3 regions of the Massilia phyllosphaerae genome follow, and region 2 is predicted to be linked to each of the others. Evidence: riboswitches for the same ligand, from Rfam matches in the RefSeq annotation. Region 2 holds a riboswitch; each other region holds the start of a gene.
The links. A riboswitch is a leader RNA that binds a small molecule or an ion and turns the genes downstream of it on or off. The one in region 2 is predicted to bind thiamine pyrophosphate.
Positions count from the first base shown of each region.

Region 1: linked by a shared signal. The riboswitch ahead of U1H99_RS07110 (TonB-dependent siderophore receptor) and the one ahead of thiC (phosphomethylpyrimidine synthase ThiC) in region 2 are both predicted to bind thiamine pyrophosphate.
Region 3: linked by a shared signal. The riboswitch ahead of U1H99_RS09690 (D-amino acid dehydrogenase) and the one ahead of thiC (phosphomethylpyrimidine synthase ThiC) in region 2 are both predicted to bind thiamine pyrophosphate.

Region 1 covers NZ_JAXSQX010000001.1:1,582,785-1,587,813, forward strand. Annotated here, with positions in the region: gene U1H99_RS07105 (AAA family ATPase) at 1-294, shown strand, start outside; gene U1H99_RS07110 (TonB-dependent siderophore receptor) at 435-2,615, opposite strand; TPP riboswitch at 2,694-2,792, opposite strand; gene U1H99_RS07115 (DUF535 family protein) at 2,850-3,812, opposite strand; gene U1H99_RS07120 (glutathione S-transferase) at 4,092-4,832, shown strand; gene U1H99_RS07125 (amidase) at 4,961-5,029, shown strand, end outside.
Region 2 covers NZ_JAXSQX010000008.1:247,871-252,899, forward strand. Annotated here, with positions in the region: gene U1H99_RS26235 (alpha/beta hydrolase family protein) at 1-371, opposite strand, end outside; gene U1H99_RS26240 (MOSC domain-containing protein) at 414-1,259, opposite strand; TPP riboswitch at 1,499-1,599, shown strand; gene thiC (phosphomethylpyrimidine synthase ThiC) at 1,679-3,559, shown strand; gene thiS (sulfur carrier protein ThiS) at 3,562-3,777, shown strand; gene U1H99_RS26255 (thiazole synthase) at 3,801-4,595, shown strand; gene thiD (bifunctional hydroxymethylpyrimidine kinase/phosphomethylpyrimidine kinase) at 4,595-5,029, shown strand, end outside.
Region 3 covers NZ_JAXSQX010000002.1:337,078-342,106, forward strand. Annotated here, with positions in the region: gene U1H99_RS09680 (zinc-dependent alcohol dehydrogenase family protein) at 1-763, opposite strand, end outside; gene U1H99_RS09685 (LysR family transcriptional regulator) at 867-1,769, shown strand; gene U1H99_RS09690 (D-amino acid dehydrogenase) at 1,788-3,038, opposite strand; TPP riboswitch at 3,116-3,221, opposite strand; gene U1H99_RS09695 (response regulator transcription factor) at 3,289-3,888, opposite strand; gene U1H99_RS09700 (sensor histidine kinase) at 3,885-5,029, opposite strand, start outside.

The DNA of each region.
Region 1 (5,029 bases), on a different contig from region 2:
ACCACGCCGCTGATGACAGCGGTCTACAGCCGCATCTACTGGGGCCGCGTGCCGCCCGCGCTGCTGGCGCTGGAAGCGGCGCACGACTACGCGCTGACGCTGGTGGCGGCGCCGGACCTGCCGTGGGTGCCGGATGGGCTGATGCGCGATTCGGACGAAGTGCGGCAGCGGGTGCATGCGCAACTGGTGGCGGTGCTGGCGGCGCGGGGGATACCGTATGTGCTGGTGGAGGGGGAGCTGGAGGAGCGGGTGGCGCGGGTTGAAGGCCTGCTTACTCAAGTCCGTGCAGAGTAAGCTTGCACGTCGCCCCTGCGGAGGCAGGGGCCCAATTCTGCCGGCTTCCCCGTATCGCATGCAGAACTTAGGCCCCTGCCTTCGCAGGGGCGACGGCGGCGGGGTAGCGGAAGAGAAGCTGTCCGCGTACCGCCAGCAACTTACAAATCAAACTGCGCCGACAACCTGAACGTCCGCGGCGCCCCCGCCAGCAGGTAACCGCCCAGCGAAGGCGTCACGTCGCGCCAGTAGAACTTGTCGAACAGGTTGTCCACGCGCGCACGCACGGTGACCTGCGTCGCGCCCAGCTTCAGCCCGTACGAGGCGCCGGCGCCGAACACGTGGTAGTCCGGCACGAACACGGTGTTCTGGACGTCGAAGGCCTTCTTGCCGGCATACTGCCAGATGCCGTCCACCTTCAGGCCCGGCACCGCCGGCACCGCGTATTGCAGCCACGCGGTCGACTTGAAGGCCGGGACGTCGGTGACGCGCTTGCCGTCGATGCCGGCCTGGCCGGTGCCGTCCTGGCGCGTGTTCAGCGCCATCAGCGACACGCCGTAGTCGAAGGCGCCGGTCCGGCCGTCGGCCGAGACCTCGAGGCCGCGATGGGTCTCGCGCCCGCCGCGCACGAAAGGATGCAGGCCGTTGATGGTCTGGAACGGATCTTCGTACTCGAGGCCCTGGCGGATCTGGAACAGCGCAGCCGACAAATTCAGGCCATTCGACAGCGCGCCCTTGAGGCCGAATTCGGCCTGGCGCGAACGGGCCGGCGGCAGCACCTGGTATTGATTACTGGTCATCATGGGCGCGATGCCGCCGTGTTGCAGGCCATGGCTGAACGAACCGTAGGCATTCCAGTCGCGGCCGATGCGGTAGACCAGGGCCACGCTCGGCAGCGTGAAGCTGTTGTCGGCATGGACGTAGTCGCCTTTGTCGCCGATGTCCTCGTCGAACTCGCTGCGCTTGATCTGCACGTGGCGCAGGCCGCCGTGCAGGGTGAAACCCTGGCCCAGGGTCACGATGTCCTGGGCGAACAGCGCGCTTTCCTGGTCGCTGCGGCGCTCGAACACCCGGCCCGTGCTGAATATCGCGGGATCGGCCTGCGGCGTCACGCGCGGCGTCCAGATGTTGCTGGAGCCGACCAGTTCGTAGACGTAGTCGCCGAAGCTGTCGTGGCGCTCGTTGTAGGAAGCGCCGACGGTCAGCGCATGGCGCAGCGTGCCGGTGGCGAACTTGCCCTGCACCATGGCCTGCACGCCCCACGGGCTCTTGCGCTCGCCCACGCTCTGGTAATCGTACACGTCGTAGTCGCCGTTCGAGCAGTAGCCCGGGTAGTAGCCGTCGCCCTCGTTGCTGCAGCCGTAGGGGAAGGCGGTGTAGTCGTCGCGCTTGAACCAGTGCTTGTTGGCCGAGGCGGTGGCGGTCCAGCCCGGCGCCAGCTTGTACTCGAAGCGCAGGCCGAGGTTGGTGTCGCGCGTCTCGACCGGCTTGGTCCAGGGCTGGTCGTTCAGCAGCGTCTTGGCGGACACGTTGGTCGGCAGCACTTCGCCGCGGATCAGCTGGTAGCCGGGCGCCGTGATCTGCGACTTGCGTTGGTAGTCCATGTCCAGCTGCAGCAGCGCATCCGGGGTGATCTGCCAGTCGAAGGCACCGGAGACGAACTGGCGGTCGCCGTTGGCGCCGCGCACGTAGGGATGCAGGTCGGCGGCGGCGGCATTGATGCGGTAGCCGAAGCGGCGGTCCTCGAAGCGGCCACCGATGTCGGCGCTGCCGTACAGCGTGCCGCGCTCGCTGACTTCCACCGTGGCCGAGCGCAACGGCTTGTCGGTAGGGCGCTTGGTGACGTAGTTGACGATGCCGCCCGGGGCGGCGATGCCGGCGGTCAGGCCGGCCAGGCCCTTCAGGATCTCGACGCGCTCCTTGTTCTCGAGCGGGATCTGGGTGTCGCCCGGGATCGCGAAGCCGTCCTTGCGGTAGCTGTAGTTGTTGTCGAGCGTGAAGCCGCGGATCGAGAACTGTTCGGCGTAGCCGACCGCGTTGTAGGCGTCGCTGACCGAGGCGTCGAAGCGCACGGCGTCGGTGGTCGAGCGGATCGACAGGTCCTGCATCTGGGTGCGGCCGATCGAGATGATCGAGGCCGGGGTCTCGAACAGCGAGGCTTCGCCGAAGCCGCCGACGCTGGCGCGGTCGAGGGCAATGAAGCGGTTACCGGTGACGACGACTTCGTTGACCGGCTGGCCGGCGTCGGCCTGGGCCGTGGTTTGTGCCGCAGTTTGCGCCGACACTGCAAAGGCCTGCATCAATGCGCAAGCCAGGATCGAATGCTTCAGTGGATGGTTCATGTGTTTGCTCGTTTCGCGCGCCGTCCGGCTGCGCTGCTTTATCAAAGCCGGAGCCAACGGGGGAAGGGCAAACAAGATGGGAACTGCGTTGCGCTTTCCTTCGCTGGCATTATCCAGATCAGGTACGAAGGGTATCTCTCACCCGGAAGCGAACTTCCAGGACCCCTAGCGAAGGCGCGAGTGTGCGCCTATGTAGTACTTATGTCAATAGACGTAAAAGCGGCGAATTGGTTCCTACGCCGTTTCCAGCACCGGCGCCGGGTGCGCGACCTGCACGCGCGCATGCAGCAGGTGGCGCTGCAGCGTGGCGCGCGCCGCATCGCCGATCACGCGCCAGTGCTCGCGGCGCTGGGCCGCGCGCTTGCGGTGCTTGGACGGCATGTCGGCCAGCGGCTTGACGTAGAAGGGCAGGCCGATGACATAGCCGCTGCCGGTCTCGGCGCCGCCGAGGATCTTCCAGAAGCCGTCGTAGGCGTTGGCGAAGTGCTTGTCCGGGTCCGGGTCGTAGGCGATGTGGGCGTCGCTGCGGATCGCCATCACCTTGTCCATGCCGAGCGCCATGGCGATGCCCTGCATCGCGGCAAAGCAGAAGAAGCTGGGCGAATTGTTGGGGAACACGCGCTCGAAGGCGTCGAAGGCGGCACCGGAATCGGCCCAGCGTCCCTGGTTGCGGGCGATGAAGGGCACCACCGGCATGTCCAGCCCGACCATGCGGCCGTCGAGCCAGCTGAAGGACAGGCGGTGCAGGCACCTGCCGTCGGCCACCAGGGCCACGGTCAGGTCGCCCTCGGCATTGCTGCGCGAAGCCATCTCGAGCTGGATCATGAAGCTGCTCAGCTGGCCATCCACCTCGGCCTCGTGCTGCCACAGCGGCAGGCCGCGCGCACCGTACACGGCCTGCAGGTAGGCGTCGTTGAAGGTGGTTTCCTCGAAGCGGTAATGGCTCAGCACGGCCTGCACGCGGCGGCGCGGCGACAGGCCCTTGATCAGGTAGTCGCGGTGGCTGAGATGGTGGAAGGGGTCGTCGTTGGACCGCCCGGCCACGTGGCGGCGGTAGACGCCGAGCCGGCACAGGTCGCGGTGGGCGCGGTAATAGGCCAGTACGCGTGCGCTGCGCGCGATGGACAGCAGCCAGGAGGCAAGGCCGGCCTCGCGACGGCGGGCCATCCAACCCTTGGTGAGATGAGCGAAAATCATGGGCGCTCCGGAATCGCTTTCGTTATCGGGTGTGTTTATCTTGTCGCACCGGTGGCGTAGCCACGGTGAGATTGCTCAGCGGGAAAAATGCGTTCAGCAGGTCAAGATCGGCACCATCGAAGGTGGATTCCGTGCGTAATGTTTGTTGTGGACATGTCTCTTGTTATTAATTTTTTGTCAGGCGTCGTTGCCAAGCCGAAGACTAGCACGATTGCCGCGCCGAACATTCGGAATCATGCTCAATAATTGAGTCAGACCGAACAACACGAGGAGGCAGCGATGGCGTATGAACTTTTTTACTGGCCCACGATCCAGGGCCGCGGGGAATTCGTTCGCCTGGCCCTGGAGGAGGCCGGTGTCCCCTATGTCGACGTGGCGCGCGGACCCGGCGGCATGGCGCGCATGATGGCGGCCATGGACGGCCCCGACCACCCGTCCTTCGCGCCGCCTTTCCTGAAGGCGGGCGAGCTGCTGATAGGCCAGACCGCCAACATCCTGCTGTTCCTGGGGCAGCGCCACGGGCTGGCGCCGGAGGACGAGCAGGGCCGGCTGTGGGTCAACCAGATCCAGCTGACCATCGCCGACCTGGTGGCCGAGGCCCACGACACCCACCACCCGATCGCGACCTCGCTGTATTACGAAGACCAGCGTCCGGAAGCCAAGCGCCGCGCGGCCGATTTCATCGAGACCCGCATCCCGAAATTCTTCGACTGGTTCGAAGGCATCCTGGGCCGCTCCGAACCGAAGGATTACCTGCTGGGCGAGCGCGTGACCTATGCCGACCTGTCGCTGTTCCAGCTGGTGGCAGGCCTGCGTTACGCCTTTCCGCAGGCGCTGGCGCGGATCGACGCCGGCTACCCGCTGCTGAGCGCCCTGCACGACCGGGTGGCGCAGCGGCCGCGCATCGCGGCCTACCTGGCGTCGAAACGGCGCCTGCCTTTCAACCAGGAAGGCATCTTCCGCCACTACGACGAGCTCGACCAGGTCGCGCGTCCCGGAGCCGGGCACAGCGCCGGCTGAGCGCGGACGATGAGGCGGGTGCGCCCGGCGGCGGCGCGCCAGCCCCGATGTTGTTTCGATCACGGCGCTACGGTAGGATCGTTGGGTTGCAATCGCGCCATCCATTTATCGATCACCACCGAGGGTCCATGAAACAACGCCGCCAATTCCTGATCAACGCCCCGCTCGGTCTGCTGGCCGTGGCCGAAGCCGTCCGC
Region 2 (5,029 bases):
CGCCCGGCGATGGCAACCACGTGGCGCGCAAGCCAAGCCTCCGTGCACGCCTCCAGCGCCATGATCGCGCCTTGCGAGAAGCCGGCCAGCACGGTGTTGTCGGGCGCCGCACCGTGCACGCGCTGCAGGCCGCGGATGGTGTCGACAAAGGCCGGCAAGGCAGCGCGGATGCGCGCCGGGCGCTTGTCTTCGGTGATGCCGTCGACCGAGAACCATTGGTAGCCCTGCTCGCCCAGGTCGTAGGGCAAGGCGGCCGGCGGCGCGGCGATGACGGCGTGCGGCAGCGCCGATGCGATGCGCGCGGCCAGCGGCGCCATGGCGGCCGGGGTGGCGCCGACGCCGTGCAGCAGGATGATCAATGAATGCGCCAATGGGCTTGCCGCCATCAAAAAACTCGCTTCAAAAGGCTCGCTTCAAAAGGCTAATTCCGCGTCCAGCTCCTGGCCCAAGCGCAGCTCGGTGCCGGCGCCGCGCACCACGATGCAGTTCATGCCGATGCACACCGCGCCTTCCAGGCGCGCGTTGGCGCGGTAGGTTTGCAGGATGTCGAGCGGGTCGGGGCCGGGGATGGCGGTGGCCTGGTCGATCGACGGGATCGGGCAGCGCCCGCAGGGCTTCACCGGCCGGATCGCGAGGTCGGCGTCGTGCAGCGCCTCGAGGTAATCCTCCTCGAAGGCTTCCAGGCCGTCGACCACCAGGTTGGGGCGGAAGCGGTCCATCGGCAGCGGCGCCCGTCCGGCGCCGTGCAGCCGCAGGTTCAGGTCGTCGAGCGAGGCCTGGCCGATCAGCAGCAGCGGATAGCCGTCGGCGAAGCGGGTCTGCGAGGCGACGCCGCCGGTCCACTTGACGCTGGTCGGCCGCTGGATGTCGCGGCGGAAGCGCACCAGGCGGCAGGCCGTGCCGAGCGCCGCGCTGAACCAGCCGGCCGCGGCATCGCCGCAATCGGCGGCGTCGACCAGGTCGTCCCAGACGCGAACCCGGCGCGGTGTTTCGGTGCCGCTCCAGGCCAGCGACAGTTTGATGTCGGGCTGGCCGGGCATGCTCACGTGCAGATAGTCACCGTCCGGACGCGGCCGGATCAGCGCCATGCGCGGGTGTTCGCGCTGGGTGAGGAACTGGCCGTCCTCCAGCACCACCATCCATTCGCGGTCGTGCACGCCCAGGGCGGACAGGCCGGCATCGAGCAGCGTGGCGGCGGGGACCGGCATGCCGGCGCAGGATTTGATCGGGTAGAGGATGAGTTGGGTGAGCGTGGGCATTGGCGAAGCGGCGTGGGATGTCCGCAGAAGATAATAATCGGCCCGCACATTGTAAACGTCGTTCCCGGCCTGGGCTGCCCCCTTGGCGGGAACCCAAGTTTGCTAGCGAAACGCATACATCTTGGGTTCCCGCCTGCGCGGGAATGACGTTCATACGTCGCGGGCCGAAACATCACTCATTGCCATCTTTTAAAAACCGACGTACACTCCGCTCGTCGCCTTCGATTCGCATGAAGCGACAACAACGCTAGGGGTCCTGCGCCATCAACCGCGCGGGTGAGACATACCCTTCGAACCTGATCTGGATAATGCCAGCGAAGGGAAGCTACAGAGTCCGCATGCACGCGCCTCCCGGCCGGCAAGCCTGCTCCGCACTCCTCACGCTGGATCGCCGATCCTCAGTGACCAAAGGAGTGCACTTGAACGCCGATCCGAAATTCCTCTCCGCCAGCGCCACCGTCGATGCCGCTGCCATCAACCCGTTGCCGAACTCGCGCAAGGTGTATGTCACGGGCAGCCGTCCCGACATCCGCGTGCCGATGCGCGAAATCCGCCAGGCCGACACGCCGGCGTCCTTCGGCCATGAACCGAATCCGCCGCTGTGGGTGTACGACACCTCTGGCCCCTACACCGACCCCGATGCGCGCATCGACATCCGCTCCGGCCTGGCCCCGCTGCGCGCCGGCTGGATCGGCGAGCGCGGCGACACCGCCGAACTGCCCGGCCCCACCTCCGAGTACGGCAACGCGCGCCTGAACGACCCCAAGCTGGCCGAGCTGCGCTTCCACCTGCAGCGCAAGCCGCGCCGCGCCCTCCCCGGCCGCAACGTCACCCAGATGCATTACGCGCGCCAGGGGATCATCACGCCCGAAATGGAATTCGTCGCCGTGCGCGAAAACCTGCGGCGCCAGGAATACCTCGCCACCCTGGAAGCGGCCGGCCCCACGGGCAAGCGCATGGCCCAGATGATCGGGCGCCAGCATGCGGGCCAGTCGTTCGGCGCGGCGATCCCGCGCGAGATCACGGCCGCATTCGTGTGCGACGAGATTGCCCGCGGCCGCGCCATCCTGCCGAACAACATCAATCACCCGGAATCGGAGCCGATGATCATCGGCCGCAACTTCCTGGTGAAGATCAACGCCAACATCGGCAACTCGGCGGTCACCTCGTCGATCGGCGAGGAAGTCGAAAAGATGACCTGGGCCATCCGCTGGGGCGGCGACACCGTGATGGACCTCTCCACCGGCAAGCATATCCACGAGACGCGCGAGTGGATCCTGCGTAACAGCCCGGTCCCGATCGGCACCGTGCCGCTGTACCAGGCGCTGGAAAAGGTGAACGGCAAGGCCGAGGACCTGACCTGGGAGATGTACCGCGACACCCTGATCGAACAGGCCGAGCAAGGCGTCGACTACTTCACCATCCACGCCGGCGTGCGCCTGCCCTTCGTGCCGATGACGGCGAACCGCCTGACCGGCATCGTCTCGCGCGGCGGCTCGATCATTGCCAAGTGGTGCCTGGCGCATCACAAGGAATCCTTCCTGTACACGCACTTCGAAGAGATCTGCGAGATCATGAAGGCCTACGACGTCGCCTTCAGCCTGGGCGACGGCCTGCGCCCCGGCTCGATCTACGACGCCAACGACGAAGCCCAGCTGGCCGAACTGCGCACCCTCGGCGAACTCACGCAGATCGCCTGGAAGCACGATGTGCAGACCATGATCGAGGGTCCGGGCCACGTGCCGCTGCACCTGATCAAGGAGAACATGGACCTGCAGCTGGAGCAGTGCCACGAAGCGCCCTTCTACACCCTGGGCCCGCTGACCACCGACATCGCTCCCGGCTACGACCACATCACCTCCGGCATCGGCGCCGCCAACATCGGCTGGTACGGCACCGCCATGCTGTGCTACGTGACGCCCAAGGAGCACCTCGGCCTGCCCGACAAGGACGATGTCAAGGACGGCATCATCACGTACAAGATCGCGGCGCATGCGGCCGACCTGGGCAAGGGCCATCCGGGCGCCCAGATCCGCGACAACGCGCTGTCGAAAGCGCGCTTCGAATTCCGCTGGGAAGACCAGTTCAACATCGGCCTCGATCCGGACAAGGCGAAAGCCTTCCACGACGAGACCCTGCCCAAGGAATCCAGCAAGGTAGCCCACTTCTGCTCGATGTGCGGCCCGCATTTCTGCTCGATGAAGATCACGCAGGAAGTGCGCGACTACGCGGCGCAGGGCATGCAGGTGAAGGCGGTCGAGTTCATGCGCAACGGCGCAGAGCTGTACCAGAAGGCGTGACCATGCTGGAAAGTGAAATTGAAATTGAGTTGAACGGCGCCGTCCACGCGGTGCCCGAAGGCGGCAGCCTGCGCGACCTGGTCGCCTCGCTCGGGCTGGCCGGGCAAGCACTGGCACTGGCCGTGAACCGCAGCGTGGTGCAGCGCGAGCGCTGGGCCGCGACCCCGCTGGCGGCGCACGACAAGGTCGATGTGGTGCGTGCCATCGGCGGCGGCTGAATCCTGTACGGAGACTTATCACTATGAACGAAGCAATGCGTGAAGACCGGCCGCTGACCATCGCCGGCAAGCAGTACCGCTCCCGCCTGCTGGTCGGCAGCGGCAAATACCGCGACCTCGAACAGACGCGTGAAGCAACCGAGGCGGCCGCAGCGGAAATCATCACCGTGGCGATCCGCCGCGTGAACATCGGCCAGGACCCGCATGCGCCGAACCTGCTCGACGTGGTCCCGCCGTCGCGCTACACCATCCTGCCCAACACGGCCGGCTGCTACACCGCCAAGGATGCGGTCTACACGCTGCAGCTGGCGCGCGAGCTGCTCGGCGGGCACAAGCTCGTAAAACTCGAAGTGCTGGGCGACGAAAAGACCCTGTTCCCGAACATGCCGGAAACACTGCGCGCCGCCGAGACCCTGGTGCGCGACGGCTTCGACGTGATGGTCTACTGCAGCGACGACCCGATCCAGGCCAGGATGCTGGAGGAGATCGGCTGCGTGGCGGTGATGCCGCTGGCCTCGCTGATCGGCTCCGGCATGGGCATCCTCAACCCGTGGAACCTGTCGCTGATCATCGACCAGGCCAGGGTGCCGGTGCTGGTCGACGCCGGCGTCGGCACCGCGTCCGACGCGGCGGTGGCAATGGAACTGGGCTGCGACGGCGTGCTGATGAACAGCGCCATCGCGCTGGCGCAGGACCCGGTGCGCATGGCGCGCGCGATGTGCCTGGCGGTCGAAGCCGGGCGCGAAGCGTACCTGGCCGGGCGCATGGCGCGGCGCTTCGCTGCCTCGCCCTCGTCGCCGATGGCGGGACGGGTGTGATGGCCGAGGCAGTCCGGCCCTGCGTGCTGGTGTTCGCCGGCCTCGATCCATCGGGCGGCGCCGGCATCCAGGCCGACATCGAGGCGATTTCGGCGCAGGGCGCGCATGCGCTGGCCATCGTCACCGCGCTCACCGTGCAGGACAACAACCGGGTGCACGAGGTGGTGCCGGTCGATGCCGGCCTGCTGACGCGCCAGGCCGCCTTGCTGGCTGCGAGCATGCCGATCCGCGCCGTCAAGGTCGGCATTCCCGGCAACCGGGCGAATGCCGAGGCCATCGCTGCCATCGTCGCGCGCCTGCGCGAGCGCGACCCGGCGCTGCCGCTGGTGCTCGACCCGGTGCTGGCCAGCGGCCACGGCGACCCGCTGGCGCGCGGCGATGCGCTGGCGGCGCTGGCACCGCTGCTGGCGCTGGCCACGGTGCTGGTGCCGAAC
Region 3 (5,029 bases), on a different contig from region 2:
CCGCCGCCGCTTGCACAGATGTGCCGAGGTGGGCGCCGCCCACGACTTCGAGGACGATATCGGCGCCGCGGTCCGCGGTCAGCGCGTACACGGCCTCGAGCCAGTCTCCGCGTTCCCTGTCGATATAGTGGTCGGCGCCCAGCGCACGCGTGCGCGCCTCGTTGTCCGCGCGGCCGCAGACGATCACCGTGGCCCCGTGCGCCTTGGCGATCTGCAGACCGAACAGCGCCACGCCGCCGGTGCTCGGAATCAGCACGGTGTCGCCGGCACGCACGCGGGCGCGCTCGGCCAGCGCAAACCAGGCCGTGACGCCGGCGCAGGGCAGGGTGCAGGCTTCGGCATCTGTCAGCGTGGCCGGGGCATGCACCAGCCACGCTTCCGGCAGCGCCACGTATTCGGCCAGCACGCCGGGATAGTAGCCGCCGAGGGTGCGGTAGGCCGGCGTGCGCGCATCGCCGGGACGCAGTCCGTCGATCCAGTCGGGCATGAAGGTCGAGATCACGCGTGTGCCGGTCTCGAAGCGGCCGGCGCCCGGACCGGATGCGACCACTTCCCCGCACAGGTCGGAGCCGGGTGTGAACGGAAACGCCAGCGGCAGGCCGCGCCCGGTCTCGACGACCATCTTGTCGCGGTGGTTGAGGGCCACCGCCGCCACTTTCACGAGCACCTGGTGCGCGCCCGGAACCGGGATCGGCGTCTCGCGCAATGCCAGCCGGTCGCGTCCGATGGCGTCGATTTCCCAGCGCCGCATGGTATTTGTCATGATGTTTTCCTTTACTGTCAACGAGAGGGATGAGTGTGACAGCGCCAACTATGCGGGTGAATACCCTATAATCGGCATTGGTTGTTGAATGTGGCGCATCAATATGACAGGGACGGAATACGCCGAATTGGCGGCGTTCATGGAGGTGGCGAGCGAACGCAGCTTCCGGCGCGCGGCGCAGCGCCTGGGGCTGTCGCCGTCGGCCTTGAGCCACACGATCCGCGCGCTGGAGACGCGGCTCGGCGCGCGCCTGCTCAACCGGACCACGCGCAGCGTCGCCCCGACCGAAGCCGGGCAACAGCTGTTCGCGCGCCTGCAACCGGTGCTGGGCGAGATGGACGCGGCCGTGCGCGAGGTCGGCGCGCACCAGGACACGCCGCGCGGTACCGTGCGCGTGAACCTGCCGCGCATCGCCGCGCAATGGGTCGTCGGGCCGATCCTGGCCGACTTTTTGGCGGCTTACCCGGGCGTGCGGGTCGATCTGGTGGTGGACGACAGCATCACCGACGTCGTCGCCGGCGGCTTCGACGCCGGCATCCGCTCCGGCGAACTGGTGCAGCAGGATATGGTGGCGATCCGGCTCACGCCCGACCTGCGCATGGCGGTGGTGGGCGCCCCTGCCTATCTTGCCCGGCATCCGGCGCCGCAAGCGCCGCTGCAACTGCGCGAACACGCCTGCCTGACCTACCGCTGGCGCGAGAGCGGGACGCTGCAGCGCTGGCGTTTCTCGGGGCCGGCGGGGGCCAGCGAGGTCGCCGTCGATAGCGTGTTCACCGCCAACGACACCAATCTGCTGCTGGATGCCGCGCTGCGCGGCGCCGGCCTGGCGTATCTCCTCGACGGCCTGGTGGCGCCCTACCTGGCGCGTGGGGAACTGGTGCGCGTGCTGGAACCCTGGTGCCCGCCATTCGCCGGCTTCTACCTCTATTACCCGAACCGGACACACATGCCGGCGGCGCTGCGCGCATTCGTCGACGTCCTCAAGTCCAGCTACGCGGATCGATGATCATCCCGTATCGCCGCATCAGGAAAACGGGAACGCGACCTCCGGCTCGCGACCGCTGACGATATCGGCCAGCGCCCGGCCCGAGCCGCAGGCCATGGTCCAGCCCAGCGTGCCGTGGCCGGTATTCAGGTACAGGTTGGCATGGCACGTCCTGCCGACGTAGGGCACGTTCGACGGCGTCAGCGGCCGCAGGCCGGCCCAGTAACGCACCTGGTCGTAGTCGCAGGCGTCGGGGAACAGGGCGCGCACGCGGCGCGTGATCGCTTCGCAGCGCACCATGTTGAGTTCGCGCGAATAACCGTTCAACTCGCAGGTGCCGGCCACGCGCAGGCGCGATCCGAGCCGCGACATGACCAGCTTGTGGCCGTCGTCGGTGAGCGACACCGTCGGTGCCGCGGCGGCATCGGCGATCGGGTAGGTCGCGGAGTAGCCTTTGCCCGGATAGATCATCAGGCGGATGCCGAGCGGTGCCAGCAGGGCAGGGGAGAAACTGCCGAGCGCGACGACGACAGCGTCGGCACGCAGCACCTGGTGCCGACCGGCGCCGTCGATGACTTCGACGCCGGTGATTGTTCCTGCCTCGGCCAGCAGGCGGGTCGCCGTTATGTTGTAGGCAAAATGGACGCCGGCAGCCGTGCTGCGGGCGGCAAGCCGGGTCGTGAACCGGTAGACGTCGCCCGATTCGTCGCTGGCCGTGAAGTCGCCGCCCACCAGCCGCGGGCGTGCCGCGCGCAGGGCCGGCTCGATGCGCACGACCTCGTCGGCGTCGATCGTCATGCGCGGGCAGCCCAGTGCGCGCATCGCCGCCGCCGCGGCGCACGCTTTGTCGAACTCCCGCTCGTCGGTATAGAAATGCAGGATGCCGCGTTCCAGGTGATCGTATTCGATGCCGGTGTCGGCACGCAGGGCCTGCAGACTGCGACGGCTGTAGTCGGCCAGCGCGACGATCCGCCGCAGGTTGGCGGCGACGCGCCCCGGCCGGCACTCGCTGATGAAGCGCAGGCACCAGCGCCATTGCAGCGGATCGGCGCGCAGGCGGAACAGCAGCGGCGCATCGTCGCGCCCGAGCGAGCGCAGCACCTTGAGCAGGCTGGCAGGATTCGCCCACGGCTCGGCATGCGACACCGAGATCTGGCAGCCGTTGGCAAAGCTGGTCTCCTGCGCCGGTCCGCTCTGGCGTTCGAGGACGGTCACGCCATGGCCGGCCTGGCGCAGGTACCAGGCCGACGCGGTGCCGACCGCGCCGGCGCCCAACACGATGATGTTCAAGGTTGCTCACTCCCCGGGTCACGATAAGGACTGGCAATCCGGCGGAGAGAAGGAAAACGGATGCGGGGCGGCGCGCGCGCAGTCTGTCCGGGCTTCCCTTCGCTGGCATTATCCAGATCAGGTTCAAAGGGTATGTCTCACCCGCGCGTCGCTGGCGACGACGCAGGACCCCTAGCGTTGTGTCATCTCTTGCGAGGTGACGGCAGCAGTGTACGCAGGTTCCGGGCGGCTGGCAAACGCCGCTAGCCGCCTAGTCCAGCCATGGGTGGGCCGCCAGCCAGCGTCCCAGCTCATTGTCGTTGGCGCACTGCAGTTTGCTGAAGATGTTGGCGCGGTGGGTTTCGACCGAGCGCGGGCCGCAGGGCGGGACCAGGACGCGGGCGATTTCCTTGTTCGGCTGACCCAGCCCCACCAAGCGCGCGACCTCGCGCTCGCGCGGCGTCAGCTCGGCCCACAGCCGCAGCGCCTGGACACGGACGCGGGCCAGGGCGATAGCGGCCGGGAGCTTGTCGAGCAAATGCTGGGTGTCCGGTTTTTCGACCCAGTCGTAGGCGCCGCGCCGGACCGCTTCCAGCGCGGTCGGAATGTCGCCATGCGCCGACAGGAACAGCGTCACCAGCGGACTGTGTTCCGCGAGCAGGCGTTCGAAGACCGCCAGCCCGCTCATCCCTTTCATGCGCAGGTCGAGGATCACGCAGCCCGGCTGGCGCATGTCGACGGCATCCAGGAAGGCCTCCCCGGAATCGAAGGCCTGCACCGCCAGCCCCTGGGAAAACAGCAGCAGAAGCAGCGAGCGGCGGAGTGCTTCGTCATCGTCGACGACGTACAGCGTGAGTGGCATGTCTTTCATGGTACGGTGGGGAGCGTGAAGGAAAAGGCGGCACCGCCGCCGGCACGATTTTCGACGGTCATGAAGCCGCCATGTGCTTCGATGATGGTGCGGCAAATGTTCAATCCCAGGCCCAGCCCGTCGGCCTTGGTGGTGAAGAACGGGGCGAACACCTGTTCCAGCTGTTCCGGAGGAATGCCGGGCCCGCGGTCGGCGACGGTGATGCGCAGGCCCTGTTCGGCGCGCTGGCAGGCGAGCTCGATGCTGCGCTGGGTGGGCGGCGGGTGCGGCTGGTCCTGCGTCGGCTGCATCGCCTGCAGGGCGTTGTGGACCAGGTTGGCCAGCACCTGCTCGAGCAGTACCCGGTCGCCGCGCACCGGCGCGCCGCCATCTTCCATCAGCAGCCGCAAGGTGACGCCGTGGCGTTGCAGCTCGGGCTTGAGCAGCGTCGCCGCATGGGCGACGACGCTGTCCATCCCCAGGCGCTCGTAGTGGGCGCGCTGCGGATTGATGAAGGCGCGCACCCGCTTGACGATTTCGCTGGCGCGCCTGCTCTGTCCGACGATGTCGTCGAGCGCGCCCGCGAGCATCGTGCCGGCCGTGGTGTCCGCCGACCCACCTGCCGCGGTACCTGCGAGCGCGCGGGCGGCGACGGCGAAGTTCGACAGGGCCATCAACGGCTGGTTGAGTTCATGTGCCAGCGTGGACGCCATCTCGCCGACGCTGGCGAGGCGCGCGCTGCGCTGGAGCCGCAACTCCTGTTCCCGCTGCCGGGTTTCTGCCTGTTTCTGGGCGGTGATGTCCACCACGGAGCTCATCCAGCCCCGGTGTACGCCCTGCGCGTCGACCAGCGGGGCGGCATACACCATCGTGATCACATCATGGCCGTCCTTGTGCCGCACACGCGATTCGAAGCCGTGCGGCGCGGCGCGTCCCTGCAAGGCCTCGTCGCTTTCGCGCGCCTGTTTTTCCAGGTCGTCCGGATGCCAGTAGGGATAAGGCGGGCTGCGCCCGAGCAATTCCTCCGCGCTGTACCCTACCATGGCGCACAGTGCCGGATTGACGTAGATGATCTTGCCTTCCGGGTCGCGCGCGCGCATGCCCACGAGCAGGGAGTCTTCCATCGCCTTGCGGAACGCGTGCGCTTCTTGCAGGTCGCTGG